One region of the Janthinobacterium sp. SUN206 genome, then DNA from elsewhere that is predicted to be linked to it. Evidence: predicted binding sites of a transcription regulator. Region 1 holds the regulator's gene; each other region holds the start of a gene.
What was found. Region 1 encodes FNR, which switches genes on or off when oxygen is low (the NO sensors DNR and NnrR bind a similar motif). Its sites were predicted from a motif close to TTGATNNNNATCAA; they were not measured.
Positions count from the first base shown of each region.

Region 2: a site for FNR is predicted at 2,217-2,230, ahead of O3300_RS02425 (XrtA system polysaccharide chain length determinant). Genes of this name have one in related genera too.
Region 3: a site for FNR is predicted at 2,042-2,055, ahead of O3300_RS26265 (IPT/TIG domain-containing protein). Genes of this name have one in related genera too.
Region 4: a site for FNR is predicted at 2,881-2,894, ahead of O3300_RS23030 (FeoA family protein). Genes of this name have one in related genera too.

Region 1 covers NZ_JAPWIB010000003.1:66,739-71,486, reverse strand. Annotated here, with positions in the region: gene O3300_RS17270 (response regulator) at 1-782, opposite strand, end outside; gene fnr (fumarate/nitrate reduction transcriptional regulator Fnr) at 1,032-1,790, shown strand; gene O3300_RS17260 (FixH family protein) at 1,915-2,439, opposite strand; gene ccoG (cytochrome c oxidase accessory protein CcoG) at 2,542-3,924, opposite strand; gene ccoP (cytochrome-c oxidase, cbb3-type subunit III) at 3,927-4,748, opposite strand, start outside.
Region 2 covers NZ_JAPWIB010000001.1:583,897-588,644, reverse strand. Annotated here, with positions in the region: gene O3300_RS02440 (serine protease) at 1-542, shown strand, start outside; gene O3300_RS02435 (long-chain N-acyl amino acid synthase) at 547-1,293, opposite strand; gene O3300_RS02430 (XrtA/PEP-CTERM system exopolysaccharide export protein) at 1,494-2,117, opposite strand; gene O3300_RS02425 (XrtA system polysaccharide chain length determinant) at 2,361-3,890, shown strand; gene O3300_RS02420 (XrtA-associated tyrosine autokinase) at 3,907-4,748, shown strand, end outside; gene O3300_RS02415 (TIGR03016 family PEP-CTERM system-associated outer membrane protein) at 4,733-4,748, shown strand, end outside.
Region 3 covers NZ_JAPWIB010000006.1:58,365-63,112, forward strand. Annotated here, with positions in the region: gene metH (methionine synthase) at 1-1,635, opposite strand, end outside; gene O3300_RS26265 (IPT/TIG domain-containing protein) at 2,277-4,748, shown strand, end outside.
Region 4 covers NZ_JAPWIB010000004.1:526,342-531,089, reverse strand. Annotated here, with positions in the region: gene O3300_RS23060 (glutathione S-transferase N-terminal domain-containing protein) at 1-34, shown strand, start outside; gene bfr (bacterioferritin) at 93-569, opposite strand; gene O3300_RS23050 (hypothetical protein) at 774-989, opposite strand; gene O3300_RS23045 (Fe2+-dependent dioxygenase) at 991-1,671, shown strand; gene O3300_RS23040 (energy transducer TonB) at 1,826-2,527, opposite strand; gene O3300_RS23035 (bacterioferritin-associated ferredoxin) at 2,545-2,760, opposite strand; gene O3300_RS23030 (FeoA family protein) at 3,173-3,457, shown strand; gene O3300_RS23025 (ferrous iron transporter B) at 3,460-4,748, shown strand, end outside.

The DNA.
Region 1 (4,748 bases):
TTCAGGCGCTTGAAGCTGTTGACGGCCGTGATGCCGCGGCTGTTGGTGCTGACCATGCTGCCTTCGCCATCTTCCTGCAGCAGCCGGGTCGTCGTCAGGTTGGCGTTCGGCTGGCGCGGTTGCAGCAGCCGGCTGGTATCGGGATGCAGCACGTAGCGCGGCACGGCGCCGCGCGTGAGGATGAAGTAATAGCCGCTCTTGCCGATCTTTTCCGAGCGCAGGCGACCCAGCAGGTTGTCCTTGTACAGGCGCAGCACGCCGATCACCACGCCGGCCACCTGGCCATCGGCGGCCAGCACGGGCGCCACCATCTGCACGATGGGCATGCCGCTCGACTTGCCCAGCATCGGTTCGGTGATCATGGGCTGGCGCGTGCGCAGGACGGTCTGGAAATACTCGCGCTCGGCGACGTTGATGCCGGCGCGCCCCGCTACTTCCGGCATGTCGGCCACGACGGCGCCATGCGCGTCGAGCACCAGCACGTCATCGAACAGCACCAGCATCGAGCGGCGCGAATAGTATTCGCGCAATTGGGCGGGCCGGGCGATCAATTCCGGCGGCTGCTGCCTGGCCGTCAGGGTGACGATCTGCAGCAGCATGCCCAGCTTGTCGTCGAGTTCGGCGGCGGTGCGGGTGATCAGGGACGATTGCTGGCTCAGCAGTACTCGGGTGAAGTCGTCGCGCATGTGCTGCACCTGGATCATGGTGACCAGCGCGATCATGGCGATCGAGGTCAGGCTGGTGGCCAGCGCGACTTTTGCTTTAATGCCGAGAGGCTTCATGATTTCCTTTTCAGTACCGGGCGGCACAGGCGGCAGATAATGCTGTCAGGAATTTTCCTATCAATGCCCCAGCTTGGCAAGCGGTGCCGCGCAAATTGCCCGTCCCGGATGGGCTTTTGACGATGTTGCCATATAATTAAAGGCTGGACGTCGTTTATTCGCCGAATTTACGGTGAAATTGGCATACGGCAACCCTGTATGCGGCTGTATGCAGTAAACTTGTTGTTGCATTTTCTAAAAGGTACCGACATGACTGAAGCGCTACTCACTCCAACCTTGCCCACCGTGAACGTGGAGGCGTTGCGTGCGCGATGCTCGACCTGCAGCATGCATCAATTGTGCCTGCCGATGGGCCTCGATGTGGGCGACATGGACAGGCTGGACCAGATCATCGGCCGCCGCCGCAAGATCGTGCGCGGCGCCTCGCTGTTCCGCATCGGCGACTCGTTCCAGAACCTGTATGCGATCCGCCTGGGGCATTTCAAGACGTACCAGATCAATCCGGGCGGCGAAGAGCAGGTGACGGGCTTCCAGATGGCGGGTGAACTGCTGGGCATGGACGCTATCAGCGCCGACCGCCACCACTGTAATGCGGTGGCGCTGGAAGACAGCGAAGTGTGTGAAATCCCGTTTTCCAGCCTGGAACAATTGCTGGGCAATATGCCGACCCTGCTGCGCCATTTCCACCGCATGATGAGCCAGGAAATCACGCGCGAGCAAAGCGTCATGCTGTTGCTGGGCAATATGCAGGCGACGCAGCGCTTTGCCGCCTTCATCGTCAACCTGGCGTCGCGCTATGAAGCGCGCGGCTATTCGGGCAGCAATTTCCAGCTGCGCATGTCGCGCGAGGAAATCGGCAACTACCTGGGCCTGACCATCGAGAGCGTCAGCCGCCTGCTGTCGAAGTTCAAGAAGGAAGGCTGGCTGCGCGTCTCCAACCGGGAAATTGAAATCCTGCAGCCGGCCAAGCTGAAAGCCATTACGGCCGGCACGGACGTCTGCAAGTAACAGCACCGTCAAAACCTGCTGCGCGTCGCGCTTTGCGGCTTGCGATGCTCGCTGTGCTATAGCACAGCTGCGCTTCTCAACCACAAATCACTGCCGCTCGCTACGGTTTTCCCGGCGCTGTACGTTATAGCTCTTCATCCGCATGCAGCGCGATGCTGCGCTGCAGGGGCCAGGTCCAGATGCCGGACAGGCGCCACTCGCGTTTGTCGTTTTCCACCAGCACTTGCCAGCGGCTGCGCTCGAGCATCGGCAGCGCTACGGAAAAATTGCCGGCTGCGTCGGGCTGCACCAGCACCTTGATATCCTTTTCCGGCAGGGTCGCATGCGCCAGGTGCAGCTGCAAAGGCGCCTGATAGGCCTTGCCGAAGCTGTGCACGGAACCGGTCAGGCGTGCTTGCGCCACGTCATACGACAGGCGCGTATCCATCGCCAGGTCGCTGGCGATCGTGTCGCGCTTCAAATCCTGGTTGATCGCCTTGCCCTGCTTGTAATAATCGCCCACCACCAGCGCATCGGGCTGCGTAAACGCGATATAGCCCATGAAGCTGCCGACGACCACGGACAGGCCGGGGCCGATCATCAGCAGCCATGGCCAGCGATGCTTGTACCACGGTGCAACGGGTGCTTGCAGTTTCAGACTGTCGGACATGATATTTCTCCTGTTTAATCAGCCAGTCCCCGCATGGGGACCGGCCTTCCTGCAACTTCGTGGCGGCGGCGAGGGCACCCGGTCCCCGTCCGCCTTTCCTTGTTAACGTGGCACGATGAATACCGCGCTTTCACGCACATGCAGCGATGGGTCGTCCAGCGATTGCAATTCGATCGCAATCTTGTTCGAGCCCTTCTCTCCCACGCCGTGCGGCACGCGCAGGCGGATGGGCCAACCCAGCGTTTCCGTCGGCTGCAAGGTCACTTCTTCGCGCGTCAGCAAGGTCAGGCCCGGCAAGCCGGAAGCGCTGATTTTGAAATGCTGGCTTTGCTCCGACGTGTTCATGATCTGCAGGCGGTAGACGTTTTCGATCATGCCGTCTTCCACTTCGCGTCCCATGGAACCGCGGTCGCGGATCACGTCCATTTTCAGGGGCGTGCGCAGGGCCAGCGAAGTACACACGGCGATGATGATCAGGGCCAGGATGGAAGTGTAGATCAAGACGCGCGGGCGCATGGCGCGCTGGCGTATCTGCTTCGAATTGAAGTTGTTTTCCATCGCATGGTCGGTACTGTAGCGTACCAGTCCCCGTGGCCGGTCGACCTTGTCCATCACGCTGTTGCAGGCATCGACGCAAGCGGCGCAACCGATGCATTCATACTGCAGGCCGTTACGGATATCGATGCCGGTCGGACACACCTGCACGCACAGGGTACAGTCGATGCAATCGCCCAGCTTGTCGTTGTTGCCGGCCTTCTTGCTCATGGCGCCACGTGGTTCGCCGCGCTTGGCATCGTAGGTGATGATCAGGGTGTCCTGGTCGAACATGGCGCTCTGGAAGCGCGCGTAGGGGCACATGTATTTGCACACCTGCTCGCGCAGCCAGCCCGCGTTGCCGTAGGTTGCCAGACTGTAGAACAAGACCCAGAACCATTCCCAGGGACCGAAGTTCAGCGTGGTCACCGACTGCGCCAGTTCCTTGATCGGCGTGAAGTAGCCGACAAAGGTAAAGCCCGTCCACAGGGCGATGGCGCCCCATACCAGGTGCTTGGCCGTCTTCTTGAACGCCTTGCGCACGGAGGGGCCCTGCTTGTCGAGGGCCATGCGCGCGCTGCGCGTGCCCTCGATGCGGCGTTCGACCCACAGGAAAATTTCCGTGTATACCGTTTGCGGGCAAGAGAACCCGCACCACACCCGCCCGGCAATGGCCGTGACGAGGAACAACAAATACGCACAGATGATCAGCAGGGCCGCCAGATAGATGAAATCCTGGGGCCACAGCACGACGCCGAAAATGTAGAACTTGCGCGTGGTCAAATCGAACAGCAGGGCTTGCCTGCCATTCCAGGTCAACCACGGCAAGCCGTAGAACGCCAGCTGGGTAAGCCATACGCATACCCATCGCCAGGTAGCGTAGCGTCCTTTGGCCTCGCGAGGGTAGATTTGCTCGCGGGCCGCATACATCTTGATGACTTGAGGTTCCATTTTTACTTTGCGGGTGCCTGCGGATTCGACAGGCTCCAGACATACGCCGACAGCACGTGTACCTTGGATTCGCCGAGGAAATCGCTGAAGGCCGGCATGGTGTTGCTGCGTCCCTTGCGTACGGTTTCCATGATGGTGTCGGCGCTGCCGCCGTACAGCCAGGTCTTGTCCGTCAGGTTTGGCGCGCCCAGCATCTGGTTACCCTTGGCATCGGCGCCATGACAGGCCATGCAGGCGCCGAACTTGGCCTTGCCCAGCACGGACTTGACGGGATCCGAGGTCGAGCCGGACAGGCTCAGCACATAATGGGCCACGTTCTCGACATCCTTTTCGGAGCCCAGGGCGGCGCCCATCGGTGGCATTTGCCCATTGCGGCCGTGCATGATGGTGGTCTTGATGATGTCGGGTTCGCCGCCATACAGCCAGTCCTTGTCGGTCAGGTTGGGGAAGCCCTTGTTGCCGCGCGCATCCGAACCGTGGCATTGCGCGCAGTAGGTCAGGAACAGGCGCTGGCCGATGGCTTGCGCCTGCGGATCGGCGGCCACCGTCTTCAAGTCCTGGCTCAGGTACTTGTTGAACAAGGGACCGTAGTCGGCTTCCGCCTTCTTCAGCTCTTCCTCGTACTGGCCCGTCGATTTCCAGCCCAGGCTGCCGGCATAGTTGCCCAGGCCCGGATACAGGAACAGGTACGCCAGGGAGAAGACGATGGTGATGTAGAACAACCACATCCACCAGCGCGGCATCGGCGTATTGAGTTCCTTCAAGTCCTCGTCCCAGACGTGGCCCGTGGTGCCGTCGGCGGGGGCGCCGGCCGGCACTTTCAC
Region 2 (4,748 bases), on a different contig from region 1:
TGCTCGACGCCAATCCGAACGAAGTCATCGGCATCCTCACGGGCCAGGGCGAGGCGGCGCAATTTCGCCCCGCCAGGGTCCAGGCGCTCGATACGGAACACGACCTGGCCTTGCTGCGCCTGGCGGGCGCGCCCCTGCCCGCTCTGGTGCTGGGCGACGCGGCCACGGTGCGCGAAGGCCAGGCCATGGCGTTTACGGGCTTTCCGCTGGGCACCTTGCTCGGGCTGCACCACGTGACGCACCGCGCCACCGTGTCATCGCTGACGCCGGTGGTCATGCCCAGCGAAAACGCGCAGCGCCTCGACATCCGGCGCCTGGCGCAGCTGCAAAAGGCGCCGTACACCGTGTTCCAGCTGGACGCGACGGCGTATCCGGGCAGCAGCGGCAGCCCCCTGTTCGATCCCGAGACCGGTCTCGTCTACGGCATCGTCAACATGGTATACGTCAAGGGCCTCAAGGAAGCGGCCATCAGCGCCCCGAGCGGCATCACCTACGCGATTCCGGGCAGCTACATGCAGACGCTCTTGCTGAAAAACAAATGAGTGATCAGTTGCGCCCCTGCCTCAGCCGGTCCGTAATGCCAGGCTCATCCCATGTCGGAAAAAAAAAGGGGTAAAACGACCGTTCACCCCCATGCTGTTCCATCAGGCCACCGTATTTACGGATCTGGGCCCCCATGTAATCGAGGTCCAGCCGTAGCAGCACGGCCGGCGCCCCCACGCGCGTGCACTCGCGCTCGCCGCCAAAGTCCTGGAAACCCAGCATGCGCTTGTAAAACACCACGTGGCGCGGGTTGACTTCGATCACGTAATCCGTAAAGCCGTGAATATTGTGGGCATAGATATAAGAGATATGAATCAGCGCCGCGAACACGCGCTTGCTCACCCCCTTGTCGATGGCCAGGCGCGACGGTTCGCACAGGCGCCGGCCTTCCTCGCGCAGGATGTCGAGCTTGTCGCGGAAGTTTTCATCGGCCGGCAAGCCGGTCTCGTCATTGTCGAGGCACAGGGTCATGGTGCCGACCGTGGTGCCGGCCGTTTCCGCAAACAGCGTGATTTTATTCAGGGCATGCGCGATGCCGGGGTCGACGGCATAGCCGCGCCAGCCGTACATCTTGCGGATCAGCAAACTGGCCGCCTCGCGCCGGCCGCGCGAATTGGCCATGCGGATATGAAAGCGCTGCAGGTCGAGCTCATGCTCCATGGCAGGGTCGATCTGCCCCTCGCCCACCACCAGGTCATTGAAAGTACCGGGCGTGTCGAAGGAAATAATGGGTTCATCTTCAAAGCTCATCTTGTCCTCACGTTCATCGGCAGCCGTCGAGACGGACTGAAGCCAATGCCTTGTGACAAGAGAAAAACTGGAGAAGTTCCCGCGCCAGGCAAAAAAAACAGAAGAAATATGCTATTTAATAGCAAAATTGCATGCTGAAATTTGCCTGCAAGTACAAAATGACAAATATAAGTGCTGTTTTGATATTGCCGAGTCCGCTATTAAAAGAAGCTCTCCGGTATCAGCAGCACGTCGCCCGGGCGCATCATCACGTTGGCGGAAATATCGCCACGCTTCAGGAGGTCGTCGAGGCGCACGCCCAGCTGCTGCTGGTTGCCTTCGCGCATGCGGATGATGCTGGCCTTGTTGCCGGCCGCAAAATCGGTGATGCCGCCCACGGCGATGAGCACGTCCATCAGCGACATGCCCAGCCGGTACGGCAGCGCCTGCGGCTTGGCCGCCTCGCCGATGACGCGGATCTGCTCGCCATACGGGCCCGAGAAATTGGTGACGATGACCGTCACGACGGGCTGCTGGATGAACTTGCCCAACGCTTGCTCGATGTCGCGCGCCAGCTGGGTCGAGGTCTTGCCGCTGGCGGGCAAATCCTCGACCAGCGGCGTGGTGATCTTGCCGTCCGGCCGCACGGCCACCGTCAGCGACACTTCCGGATTGCGCCAGACGATGATGTTGACGGAGTCTCCCGGTCCGATCAGGTAGTCGTGCATGGGCGCGCTGTCGTCGGAGGGCGCCAGCGGATGGGACGTGCGGCAGGCGCCCAGCAAGCCGGCGGCCAAGGCCAGGCCCAGCGTGTTGCAGACAAATGCACGGCGAAACGGATTCATGCGGAGCCTCTTCGAGTCGATGGCGCGTCCATGGCCGGCCCCGCAGAACCAGCCTGGGCCGCGAACTTCCTATGATTATTAAAACCCGGCAAGTCAACCTTGAGGCGTATCAAGAAGCAATCATCTTGGGAAATTTTGCCTCCCAGCCGCCCTATACTTTGCTTACTCAACAGGCAAGCATTTCTTGCAGGACGCCGTCGCCAGCCCATCGACCGTGCAGCACCGTCACCTGAAGGAAGCGACATGGAAGAATTGATACAGCAATTGCTTTCCAGTCTGAAAGGCATCTGGAAGTACCGCTGGCATGCGGTGCTGGTGGCGTGGCTGGTGGCCGTCGTCGGCTTCATCAAGGTGATCACCCTGCCCGACGACTTCCAGACGTCGGCGCGCGTGTTTGTCGATACGCAAACCATCCTCAAGCCGCTGATGGCCGGCATGACCAGCGTGCCGAACACGGAACAGCAGGTGGCCATCATGAGCCGCACCCTGCTCAGCCGTCCGAACGTGGAGCGCGTCATGCGCATGGTCGACCTCGACCTCGATTCGAAGACCGTGCGCGAACACGAGGCCCAGCTCGACGACCTGATGAGCCGCATCAAGATCACGGGCACCAACGCGTATGACATCTACACGATCAGCTACAGCGGGCGCGACCCGAAGCTGGTGCGCGACGTGGTGCAAAGCCTGCTCACCATCTTTGTCGAAGGCAGTTTCCAGGGAAAAAAAGGCGATTCGCAAAAGGCGGTGCAATTCATCGACGAGCAGATCAAGAATTACGAGGACAAGCTGAGCGCGGCGGAAAACCTCGTGAAGGAATTCAAGATCCGCAACAACCTGCTGCTGCCGCGCCAGGGCATCGACTATGGCAGCCAGCTGCTGATGTCGTCCGATAGCCTGAACAATGCCAAGCTGGAACTGGTCGAGGCGGAACAGGCCCGCAAGGCCATCCAGAGCCAGATCGAGGGCGACGAGCCCGTGCTCGACCTGGAACCGAACGCTTCGGCCATCGCGAATCCCGAACTCGACGAGCGCATCGCCACGCTCAACAAGAACCTCGACAGCCTGCGCATGCAATTTACGGAACTGCACCCCGACATCATTTCCTCGAAGCGCCTCATTGCCCAGCTGGAAGAACGCAAGATCGAGGAAAGCAAGCTGAAGACGGCGGCCGGCGACCCCGGCAAGAACTACAGTCCCATGCTGCAGCAGCTGAAGGTGGCGCTGACGGATGCGGACGCCAAGGTGGCCGCCATCCGCGCCCGCGTGCAGGAATACAACGCGCGCAATGAACGCCTGCTGGCGCAGAGCAATGCCGTGCCCGAGGTGGAATCGCAGCTGGCGCAGCTGAACCGCGATTACATCATCAACAAGGAAAACTATGAAAAGCTGATCGGCCGGCGCGAAGCGGCCAAGCTGTCGGGCGAACTCAGCTCCACCACGGAAATGATGGCCTTCAAGATCATCGACCCGCCCACGGTGCAATATGCGCCCGTCGGCCCGAACCGCCCGCTGCTGTTCAGCGCGGCGCTGGGCGCGGCCCTGGTGGCCGGCGTCGCCACGGCCTTGCTCATCAGCCAGGTGCGTCCCACCTTCCTCAGCCCCGCCGAACTGCGCGACGCCACGGGCTTGAACGTGCTGGGCACGGTATCGATGAACTGGACGGCGCTGCAGCAAGTGCGCCGCCGCCGCGCACGCTACGGCTTTGGCGCCTGCCTGGGCAGCCTGTTCGTGCTGTACGGCGGGGTCATGACGGCCGCGCTGCTGAAATTCTAGATCCCGGGGAGCGACGATGAGCAGCAAGGACAGCGGCAAGCAGGAACCCACCATCCTGGGCGTGGCCGAGGCCGGCGTGCCGTATGGCGTGGAGGGCGCGGCGGGTGCGGATGGCGCGGACGCGGCCCGGTCGCCCCAGTACCGCCCCCTGAACCTGGCCCGGCTGGCGGAGCAAGGCATGCTCACGCAGGAAGGCGGACGCAGCTCGGTGGCCGAGGATTTCCGCATCATCAAGCGCCCGCTGCTGCGCCAGGCGCGCGCCAGCGGCGCCGAGGCCATCCGCCACGGCAACCTGATCGTCGTCACCAGCGCCATGCCCGGCGAAGGCAAGACCTACTGCGCCGTCAACCTGGCCATGAGCATCGCCATGGAAATGGATATCACGGTGCTGCTGGTCGATGCCGACGTGGCGCGCCCGTCCGTGCTGAAAGTGCTGGGCCTGCCGCCGGAGCCGGGCTTGATGGACGTGCTGCTCGACCCGCAACTGGCCATGGGCGACGTGATCCTGAAAACCAATGTGGCCAACCTGAGCATCCTGCCCGCCGGGCGCAGCAACAAGCATGCGACGGAATTGCTGGCCAGCCGGGCCATGAGCCGCCTGCTGGCGGAAATTGCCAGCCGCTACAGCGACCGCGTCGTCATCTTCGATTCGCCGCCCCTCTTGATCACCAGCGAGGCGCACGCGCTGGTCGGGCAGATGGGGCAAGTGGTGATGGTGGTCGAGGCGGAAACGACGACGCAGCACGCCGTCAAGGAAGCGCTGCGGCAGATCGAGTCGTGCGAACACATTCATTTGATCTACAACAAGACCAAATCGTTCCCCGGCAACGACTACTACGGCTATGGCTATTACGACTA
Region 3 (4,748 bases), on a different contig from region 1:
CGGATCGAAAATGATGTCTTCCGGCGGGAAGTCCAGCGCATCGATCAATAAATGGTATGCGCGCGCGCAAATTTCGATCTTGCGCTCGAAGGTGTCGGCCTGGCCCTTCTCATCGAAGGCCATGACGATGACGGCCGCGCCGTAGCGGCGGCACAGCTTTGCCTGGCGCAGGAATTCCTCTTCGCCTTCCTTCATGGAAATCGAGTTGACGATGGCCTTGCCCTGCACGCATTTCAGGCCCGCTTCGATGACCGACCATTTCGACGAGTCGACCATGATGGGCACGCGCGAAATGTCGGGTTCCGAGGCGATCAGGTTCAGGAAGCGCGTCATGGCGGCCAGCGAGTCGAGCATCGCTTCATCCATATTGATATCGATCACTTGCGCGCCGTTTTCCACTTGCTGGCGGGCCACGGATAGCGCCTCGTCATATTGCTCGTTGAGAATCATGCGCGCGAACGCCTTCGAGCCCGTGACGTTGGTGCGCTCGCCCACGTTGACGAACAGCGACTCGTCATTGACGACGAACGGTTCCAGGCCCGCCAGGCGCAGGTCGTGCGATGGGGCCGGCACGGTGCGCGGGGTGTTTTTTGACAGCAACTCGCCGATGGCGGCGATGTGCTCGGGCGTGGTGCCGCAGCAGCCGCCCGCCATGTTCAGGAAGCCCGCGTCGGCAAATTCGCGCAGCAGGGCGGACGTGTCGGCTGGCAACTCGTCGAAACCCGTGTCGCTCATGGGGTTGGGCAAGCCCGCGTTCGGGTAGATGCACACGAAGGTGTCTGCGATCTTGGCCAGCTCTTCCGCGTACGGGCGCATCAGGGCGGCGCCCAGCGCGCAGTTCAGGCCGATGGTCAGCGGTTTCGCGTGGCGCACGGAATTCCAGAAGGCGGGCACGGTCTGGCCCGACAAGATGCGGCCCGATGCGTCCGTGACGGTGCCGGAAATCATCAGCGGCAGGCGCACGACATCCGGGTTTTGCTCGTAGAACAGGTCGATGGCGAACAGGGCCGCCTTGCAGTTCAAGGTATCGAAGATGGTTTCCACCAGCAACACGTCGGCGCCGCCTTCCACCAGGCCCTGCGTCTGCTGCAGGTAGGCGGCCACCAGTTGGTCGAAGGTAACGTTGCGCGCGGCAGGGTCGTTCACGTCGGGCGAGATCGACGCCGTCTTCGGCGTGGGCCCGAGGGCGCCGGCGACGAAGCGCGGCTTGTCCGGCGTGGAATATTTATCGCAGGCGGCGCGCGCCAGCTTGGCCGCCTGGACGTTCATTTCATAGGCCAGGTGGGCCATGTGGTAATCGTCTTGCGCGATCGTCGTGGCGCCGAAGGTATTCGTTTCGATCAGGTCGGCGCCGGCCGCCAGGTAGCGCTCGTGGATTTCCTGGATGATGTGCGGCTGCGTCAGGGTCAGCAACTCATTATTGCCCTTGACGAACAGTTCGCGCGCGCCACTGTCGGCCGGCGCGGCGAAATCGATGAAGCGGCCGGCGGGGCCGCCGCGGTACGCTTCTTCGTCGAGCTTGTATTGCTGGATGATCGTGCCCATGGCGCCGTCGAGAATCATGATCCGCTGCGCCAGAATGGCGCGCAAGGTGGCTTCGGTCGGGGACATGGCGGGGATCACGGTATCGTTCATTTCATGCTTTCAATAGGCAAACGGGCGGCGGCGCGGCGACAAGACGTTACGAGGCGGATGCGGGTCAGCAGGATCAGCTGACGGAGAGTTGCCGGCCGGGTAGGGCAGGCAGAAGGTGGCAATCGCCTGATTTCACCGGGTCTAAAATTATACGGCATCAGGCTGCTTTGGTTTTAAGCAAAAGCGGCCGTTCGCCCCACGGCAGGCCTTCTTGCAACACATCGCCTGCCGCCACGCCTGCTTCTGAAAATTACATTCCTGAAAATCTTACTCAAAACGTTAATTCTTCCAGCAAAGTTGGCAGAACAATATGGCGTCTAGGCTGTGGAAAAATTTCCACATTATTTGCGCCGCATCAGCATATTTTTAATGAGTTGAATGGCAATAGCTGCAAAGGAAAGTAATTTTGATTTTAGCCAATACAGAGTGAGGGGAATAATGCTCAGAGTAAAGTTTGCCAAGCAGATATTTTAATTATTATCAAAACCAATTGAATCAAAAGCATTAATAGTTGTCTTTGGGAATCGAACTAAACCATAATATTGGTTCTTCGAAATTAAATTCTCACCAAAAGTCACCAATATGTCACATTTATCTCGTGTCCTCCCCGGCATCGCGCTGCATCAACATGGTTGCCAGCCATGAAAAACCATCTGCTTGTCGCATTGTTTGTCATGCTGGGCCTGTCCGCCTGCGGCGGTGGTGGCGGTGGGGGCGGCGACACGGTGGTGGCGACCACGTCGGGCACGCCCGTGCTGCTGCCTGCCGTGACGGCCGTTTCGGCGGCGAATGTCGCCGTCGGTGGCAGCCTGGTGCTTACAGGCACGAATCTGAGCCGCGTGACGGCTTTCCAGGTTGGCGGCGTGACCGTTGCCACCAGCGCCGCCAGCGATACCAGCATCACCCTGACCATGCCGGGCGTGCCCGTATCGGGCGCCTTGAGCCTCGTCAGCGCCAGCGGCACGGCGGCCACCAGCTATAACGTCAATGTGTACCTGCCATTGAGCGTGGGCAGCGTCGCACCGGCGACGGGCGGCGTCGGTTCCAGCGTGACGATCACGGGCGGCGGCATGGGCGCCGTGACGGCGGTGCAGTTTGGCAATGGCGCGGCGGCAACGCCGCAAAGCCAGACGGCCGGCAGCGTGACGGTGCTGGTGCCTGCGGGCGCGGCGACAGGCGCGCTGACGGTGCGCGGTCCCTACAACGATGTGCTCAGCGGCGACACGTACACGGTGCTGGCCAGCGTGACGGTGACGTCGATCACCTCGGCCGTCAATAACGGAAGCTTGTCCGTGACGGTGCAGGGCAGCAATCTCGACCAGGTCACTTCGGCGTCGGTGGGCAATACGCCGGCCGTCATCGTCAGTGCCAGTGCCAGTCAGCTGGTATTGTCTGCACCAGACTCGGCAACGGGCAACGTGATGCTGGCGGCGGCGTCGCGCATCGCCGTGAATGCGGGCACGGTGTCGGCCTTTACCCTGGGCAGCATTGATTTCGCGCAAGTACTGAATTTGAATGCCAGCAATACGGCCTTGCGCTTGACGCGCGGCAAGTCGGCCGCCGTGCGCGTGTCCGTGCTGGCCGGTCAGGCGGGCCAGTCCAGCCCGGCGGTCACCTTGAATGCGACCGCCGCCAATGGCAGCAACCTGGGCAGTATCGCGATGACGGGGCCGGCGCTCTTGCCGACGACGAAGAACGATGACAGTTTCAACGGCAATTTCAGTGCCGTCCTGCCTGCAGGCTGGATCTTGCCCGGCGTGCGCGTGCGCGTGACGGCCGTCGGCAATGACGGCGTGCAAGTGAGCCAGGAAGCGACGCCCGTGGTGGCCAGCCTGGCCAAAATTCGTCTGGTGCTCGTGCCCTTGAGCACCGATGATGGCGTGGCGCAACTGCCTGACGCTGAGGTGATCCGCGCCGCGCTGCTGCGCGTGTATCCGTATGCGACGGAAAATATCAGCATCACGACGCGCGCCGCACTGAGCATGCCGGGCAGCAGCACGGCCGACAGCTGGTGGAGCGATGCCCTGGGCAAGCTGGAAAACCGGCGCGCGCTGGAAGACAGCGGCGCCTACTATTATGGTTTCGTGCCGAAGATGTCCGTCACCAACGCCGCCGGCCTGGCCTACATCAACCAGCGCAGCAGCGGCAACGACTTTACGTCGGCCATCGGCCTCGATGCCCAGTCCAATAGCATCGCGGCGGTCGACCCATTCTCCAATCAATGGCCTCTGTGGCTGACTACGCTCGTGCATGAGCTGGGCCATAATCACTCGCTGCAGCACGTTCCCTGCGGCGGTCCGGCTGGCGCTGCTGTCGACTACCCATATGCGAATGGCAATCTGGGCCCGCAACCGCTGTACAACAGCAACTATGCAGGCAGCATCGGCCAGCTGAGCAAGGCAGTCTATGGCAACACGCCGATGAAGGACGTGATGAGCTATTGCAGCGGCGCCTGGTTCTCCGACTACAGCTATGCGCGGGTGCAGCAATTCCTGGAAAAACGCAGCACGCAGATTACGGGCAGCAATGTGCTGGCCGCCAGCATGGCCGTGGCCGAGAACGGCTACCTGACCATTTCCGGCCGCATTACGCCTGGCGGCGTGGCCCTGCGCCCGGCCGTTGCCTCGTCGGCGCGCATCGGCACCGCTGCCAGCGGCAGCGGCCATGCTTATACCTTGCGCGTGTTGACGGCGTCCGGACAGACTATCGACTTGCCCTTCGATGGCGTCTCCGTGGCCGACCATGGCGGCAACGCCATGAGCCACTTCCGCGTCAGCTTCGCCAATCCGGGCGAAATCAGCGATGTGCAAGTGTTGGCAAATGGCAAGGCTTTGGCCAAGCTGGAACGTCCGGCGCGCCGCAGCAAGGCCGCCGCCAACGATGCCACGTTTGATGCGACGCAAAGCGGCGGCCAGCTGGCGCTGGTCTGGAATGCCGAGGCGGAACCGTATGCCGCCGTCATGCACGTGGCTGCCGATGGCCGCAAGACGGTGGTCGCCAGTGACTTGACGGGTGGCAAAGCCAATGTCGACGTGAGCGCCTTGCCGGCCGGCGGCCGTTTCGAGGTCAGCCTGTCGTCGTCTCTGGGCGCACGCCTGATGAAGGTGCAGCGC
Region 4 (4,748 bases), on a different contig from region 1:
ACGGCCATCGTTCAAGGATACCGTGCCGCAGTAAAGGCACGGACGTAAAAAAACCGGCGATTGCCGGTTTTTTTATCTGCCTCGAAGAAAAATTACTCTTCAATCGCCATCTGGCTTTGCAGGTAGTTCTGGATGCCGACTTTGGCGATCAGGTCGATCTGCGTTTCCAGCCAGTCGATATGTTCTTCCGTATCTTCCAGGATCATCAGGAACAGGTCGCGCGAGACGTAGTCGCCCGCTTTTTCGCTGATGGCGATGCCTTCCTTGACGGTGGCGTGTGCGGCGCGTTCCAGCTTCAAGTCGCATTCCAGCATTTCCGGCGTGTTCTCGCCGATCAGCAGCTTGTGCAGCGCTTGCAGGTTCGGCAGGCCGTCGAGCATCAGGATGCGGTCGATCAGCTTGTCGGCGTGTTTCATTTCGCCGATCGATTCTTCGTATTCCTTCTTGCCCAGCTTTTCCAGGCCCCAGTGCTTGTACATGCGCGCATGCAGGAAGTACTGGTTGATGGCCGACAGTTCATTGGTGAGCTGTGCGTTGAGCATGCGGATGACTTCTTTATCGCCCTTCATGGGATTTCCTTTGTTCTGTGTCGCGTTCGATGATGAAACCGGAGGCTGCTGGCGTTCACTGCCGGGTGGCGCTGGCTGCCTGGTGGCGCGCAGGTTGCCGGTTTCGCTATGCCCGCATGATAGCGCAAAATATGGGCGATTTCGGGCGGTAAACGGCATTTTTCCGTCTTTTTAACGTAAATATCGTGCGAATAAAACCCATTCTCAAATGGATTGCCACATTTTTCCGTTTTTTATTTGCCAAGGAAAATGATGGCCATTCTCATTCGCGTTCCTGGCGCTTTTTTGCTGCTGCTGGCGCGCCTGCATGGCCGCGCTGAAAAGGCGGGAAATGTTGCTCCGTTCTTGCTTTTGTGTCTTCTTGGCCGCTGCCGGCGATGCGATAATCAGGCAGCGATATTTACTGAAAAAGGATAGCAAGATGATGCTGCATATACCCGGCGTGCTGACGCCGGAACAGGTCACGCAGTTTCGCCAGCGCCTGGCGCAGACGGACTGGGTCGACGGGCGCGCCAGCGTCGGGGCGCAAGGCGCGCAAGTCAAGCGCAACCGCCAGCTGGCGGAAGGTTCGCCGCTGGCGCTGGAACTGGGCGAGATCGTCAGCCGCGCGCTGATGGCCAATCCCCTGTTCTTTTCCGCCGTGCTGCCGCTGCGCATCCTGCCGCCGTTCTTCAACAGCTATGCGGGCGGCGAGCACTATGGCCTGCATATCGACGGCGCCATCCGCACGCCGAAAAACGGCATGCAATCGATGCGCGCCGACGTCTCGTCGACCGTGTTTTTGAGCGAGCCGGACGAGTATGAAGGCGGCGAGCTGGTGGTGGTCGACGCGTATGGCACGCATGAAGTGAAATTGCCGGCCGGCGACGTGATCGTGTATCCGTCGAGCAGCGTGCATCAGGTGCTGCCCGTCACCAGCGGCGAGCGCATCTGCTCCTTCCTGTGGACGCAAAGCATGGTGCGCGAGGATTGGAAGCGCAGCATGCTGTTTGAGCTCGATCAAAACATCCAGAGCGTGCGCGGAGAACACGGCGATTCGCCGGCGACGGTGGGCTTGACGGGGCATTATCACAACCTGCTCAGGATGTGGGCGGAGATGTAGCGCGCAAAAAAAAGTCTGCCTGGCCCGGGGATGTAGGCTGGCAGACTGAAACAAGCAGTTGCTTGACTGGTACAGAAAACAGGGCGCAAAAAAGCAAGCAGGGCACAGGGTGCGGTGCTTGCGGGCTGGCAGCGGCGCAAGGGCCGCCGGAAGGCTAGCTCAGTTGGAAGGTCAGCGGTACTAACACGTACACGGGAACAGGCTTGCCGTTTTCGATCATCGGCTTGAACAGCGCGCGCTGGGCGGCCTGGCGGCCCGCTTCGTCGAGGTTGCCGTAGCCGGTCGATTTATGGATCAGGATTTGCTCGGGCAAGCCCTTTTCATTGATCAGGATGCGCAACACCACGGTGCCGCTTTCGCCCAGGCGGCGCGACAGATTCGGGTAGATCAGTTGCGGCGCCTTGATGTATTCGACGCTGCTGACGGTGCGCGGCGTCGACGGCGCCGGAGGCGTCGGCGACGGTGTCGATGGCGCTGTCGGTGCGGCGGTGGCAACCGGTGCCGCTTCGGCGCGCGTCGGCTGCGGCGGCGTGATCGTCGGTTCGCTCGGCGCCACGGCGATCAGCGGCAGCGGCGGGATCACGGCGCGCGGCACGGGGGCGCTCAATTCCACGGTTTTCGGTACAGACGGCGCCGGCGGCTTGGGCGGCGCCGGCGGGGCGATGATGCTGATGGTGGTGATGGTCGGCATGGCCGCCGTGACCACACGGCTCAGCAGGCCGCTCTGGATGGCGTAAAAGCCGGCGATGTGCAGGACGACGATGGCCATCAGCGGCGCGAATTTGTTGCGCTTCTTGTCGAAGTCGGCAAATTGCTGCACGGCCTGCACCGTTACGGGCGGGGGCATCATCGTCATGGCGTTCATCGCTTTCTTTAGTTTGTCAGTACAGCTCGCATCAATACGGTTTCTTGCAGCGCCACGGTGGCGTTCAGGTGATCGTTCAGCACTTCCCGCGCGCAGGTGTGGCATTTGCCGCAGCAGGTGGCCACGCCCAAGTCGCGGCGCAGTTCGGCCATGCTGGACAGGCCAAGATCGACGGCTTGACGGATTTCACGATCAGATATGTTGTTGCAGACACATACAATCATTGATACACCTTCTGGCTGGAGGATGAACAGACACTAGTGCTGGAAAGCATTGTTGCTAGTGTTTTAATGAGAATCATTATCATTACGTTTCATTGTCGCGCAAAGCGGGGGACAATGCAAGTGATTTTGATCAAGTGTGCGGCAGTTGGCGGCTTGGCGCCGCAGCTTCACAGGCCATGTTTCCGAATGACGCAGCCCTTGATGGGGGCGGCTCTCCGGGCTAAATAAAAACTATTCGCATTCATGTTTATAATGCTGGTATTGTCTCGGACGGTCGCCGTCTGGACAGATTGAATGGCCGCTTGTCGGTAATGCGCAACAGTTGCGTTTTACCTCACAAACCTGGAACCGGTGCGAGGCGCCTTGCGCCGTCGCCGGTATCAGGTGTTCTTAATTTGAACGGAATTTGCTCATGACTCTAGTTCCACCCATGATGACACTCGATGCGCTGGCAGTCGGCCAGAGCGGCACGGTGTTGCATATCACGCCCCACACGGCAGGACAGACGGAGGACGGCGTCGACCTGGCCCGCCGCTTGATGGAGCTGGGGTTCGTTCCCGGCGAACGAATCCGCATGCTCAAGCGCGGCATTCCCGGCGGCGATCCGCTGGCCATCAAGGTCGGCAATGCCACGTTCGCACTGCGCCGCTTCGAAGCGGCGCTGATTACGATTCAACCGCTGCTTCAACCGGAATGACCATGGGTGCTGTCGAAACTATCGTGGATGCAGGCGTGCACAAGCCGCCGCATCAGCCACAAATTGCCTTGCTGGGCAATCCGAACTGCGGCAAGACCGCCCTGTTCAACCGTTTGACGGGCGCGCGCCAGAAAGTGGCGAACTACGCCGGCGTGACCATCGAGCGCAAGGAAGGCCATTTCACCTCGCCAGCCGGCAAGCCCGTGCGCCTGCTCGACCTGCCGGGCGCCTACAGCCTGTCGGCCACCACGCCCGATGAAGCCATCACGCGCGACGTGGTGGGCGGCTTGCGCCGCGGCGACCCGCGTCCGGACGCCATCATCTGCGTTGTCGACGCCACCAACCTGCGCCTGAATCTGCGCCTGGTGCTGGAAGTCAAGCGCCTGGGCCTGCCCATGTTGCTGGCCCTGAACATGACGGACGTGGCGCGCAAGCGCGGCATGCTGATCGACACGGTGAAACTGTCGCAGGAACTGGGCATGCCCGTGGTGGAAACCGTGGCGGTGCAGCACGATGGCGAAAAAGCCTTGCTGAACGCCATCGACGCCATGCTGCCGCTGCCGGCCGTGGAAGCGAAACCGCTGGCGGCCATCGATGCTGTCACCGTCGAAGAAACCCAGCGCGAAGTGCGCCGCATCCTGTCCGCCGTCAGCAATGACACGAGCGACAAGGGCAACCTGACGGAAAAGATCGACGACGTGGTGCTGCACCCCGTGTTCGGCCCCATCATCCTGGCCGTGCTGATGTTCCTGATCTTCCAGGCCGTGTTTGCCTGGGCCGCCACGCCGATGGAAATGATCACCGATGGCGTGGGCCACCTGGGCGCCGTGCTGACGGCGAACATGCCAGACGGTCACCTGAAAAGCCTGCTGGTGGAAGGCATCATCGGCGGCGTCGGCAGCGTGCTGGTGTTCCTGCCGCAGATCCTGATCCTGTTCTTCTTCATCCTGAGCCTGGAAGACTGCGGCTACCTGCCGCGCGCCGCCTTCCTGCTGGATCGCCTGATGGGCGGCGTGGGCCTGTCCGGCCGCGCCTTCATCCCGCTGCTGTCGAGCTTTGCCTGCGCCATTCCCGGCGTGATGGCGGCGCGCACCATCCAGAATCCGCGCGATCGCCTGGTGACCATCATGATCGCGCCGCTGATGACGTGTTCGGCGCGCCTGCCCGTGTATGCGCTGATCATCGCCGCCTTTATCCCGGAACGCCAGGTATGGGGCTATCTGAGCCTGCAAGGCCTGGTGCTGTTCGTGCTGTACTTCGCCGGCATCATCTCGGCCATGGCCGTGGCCTG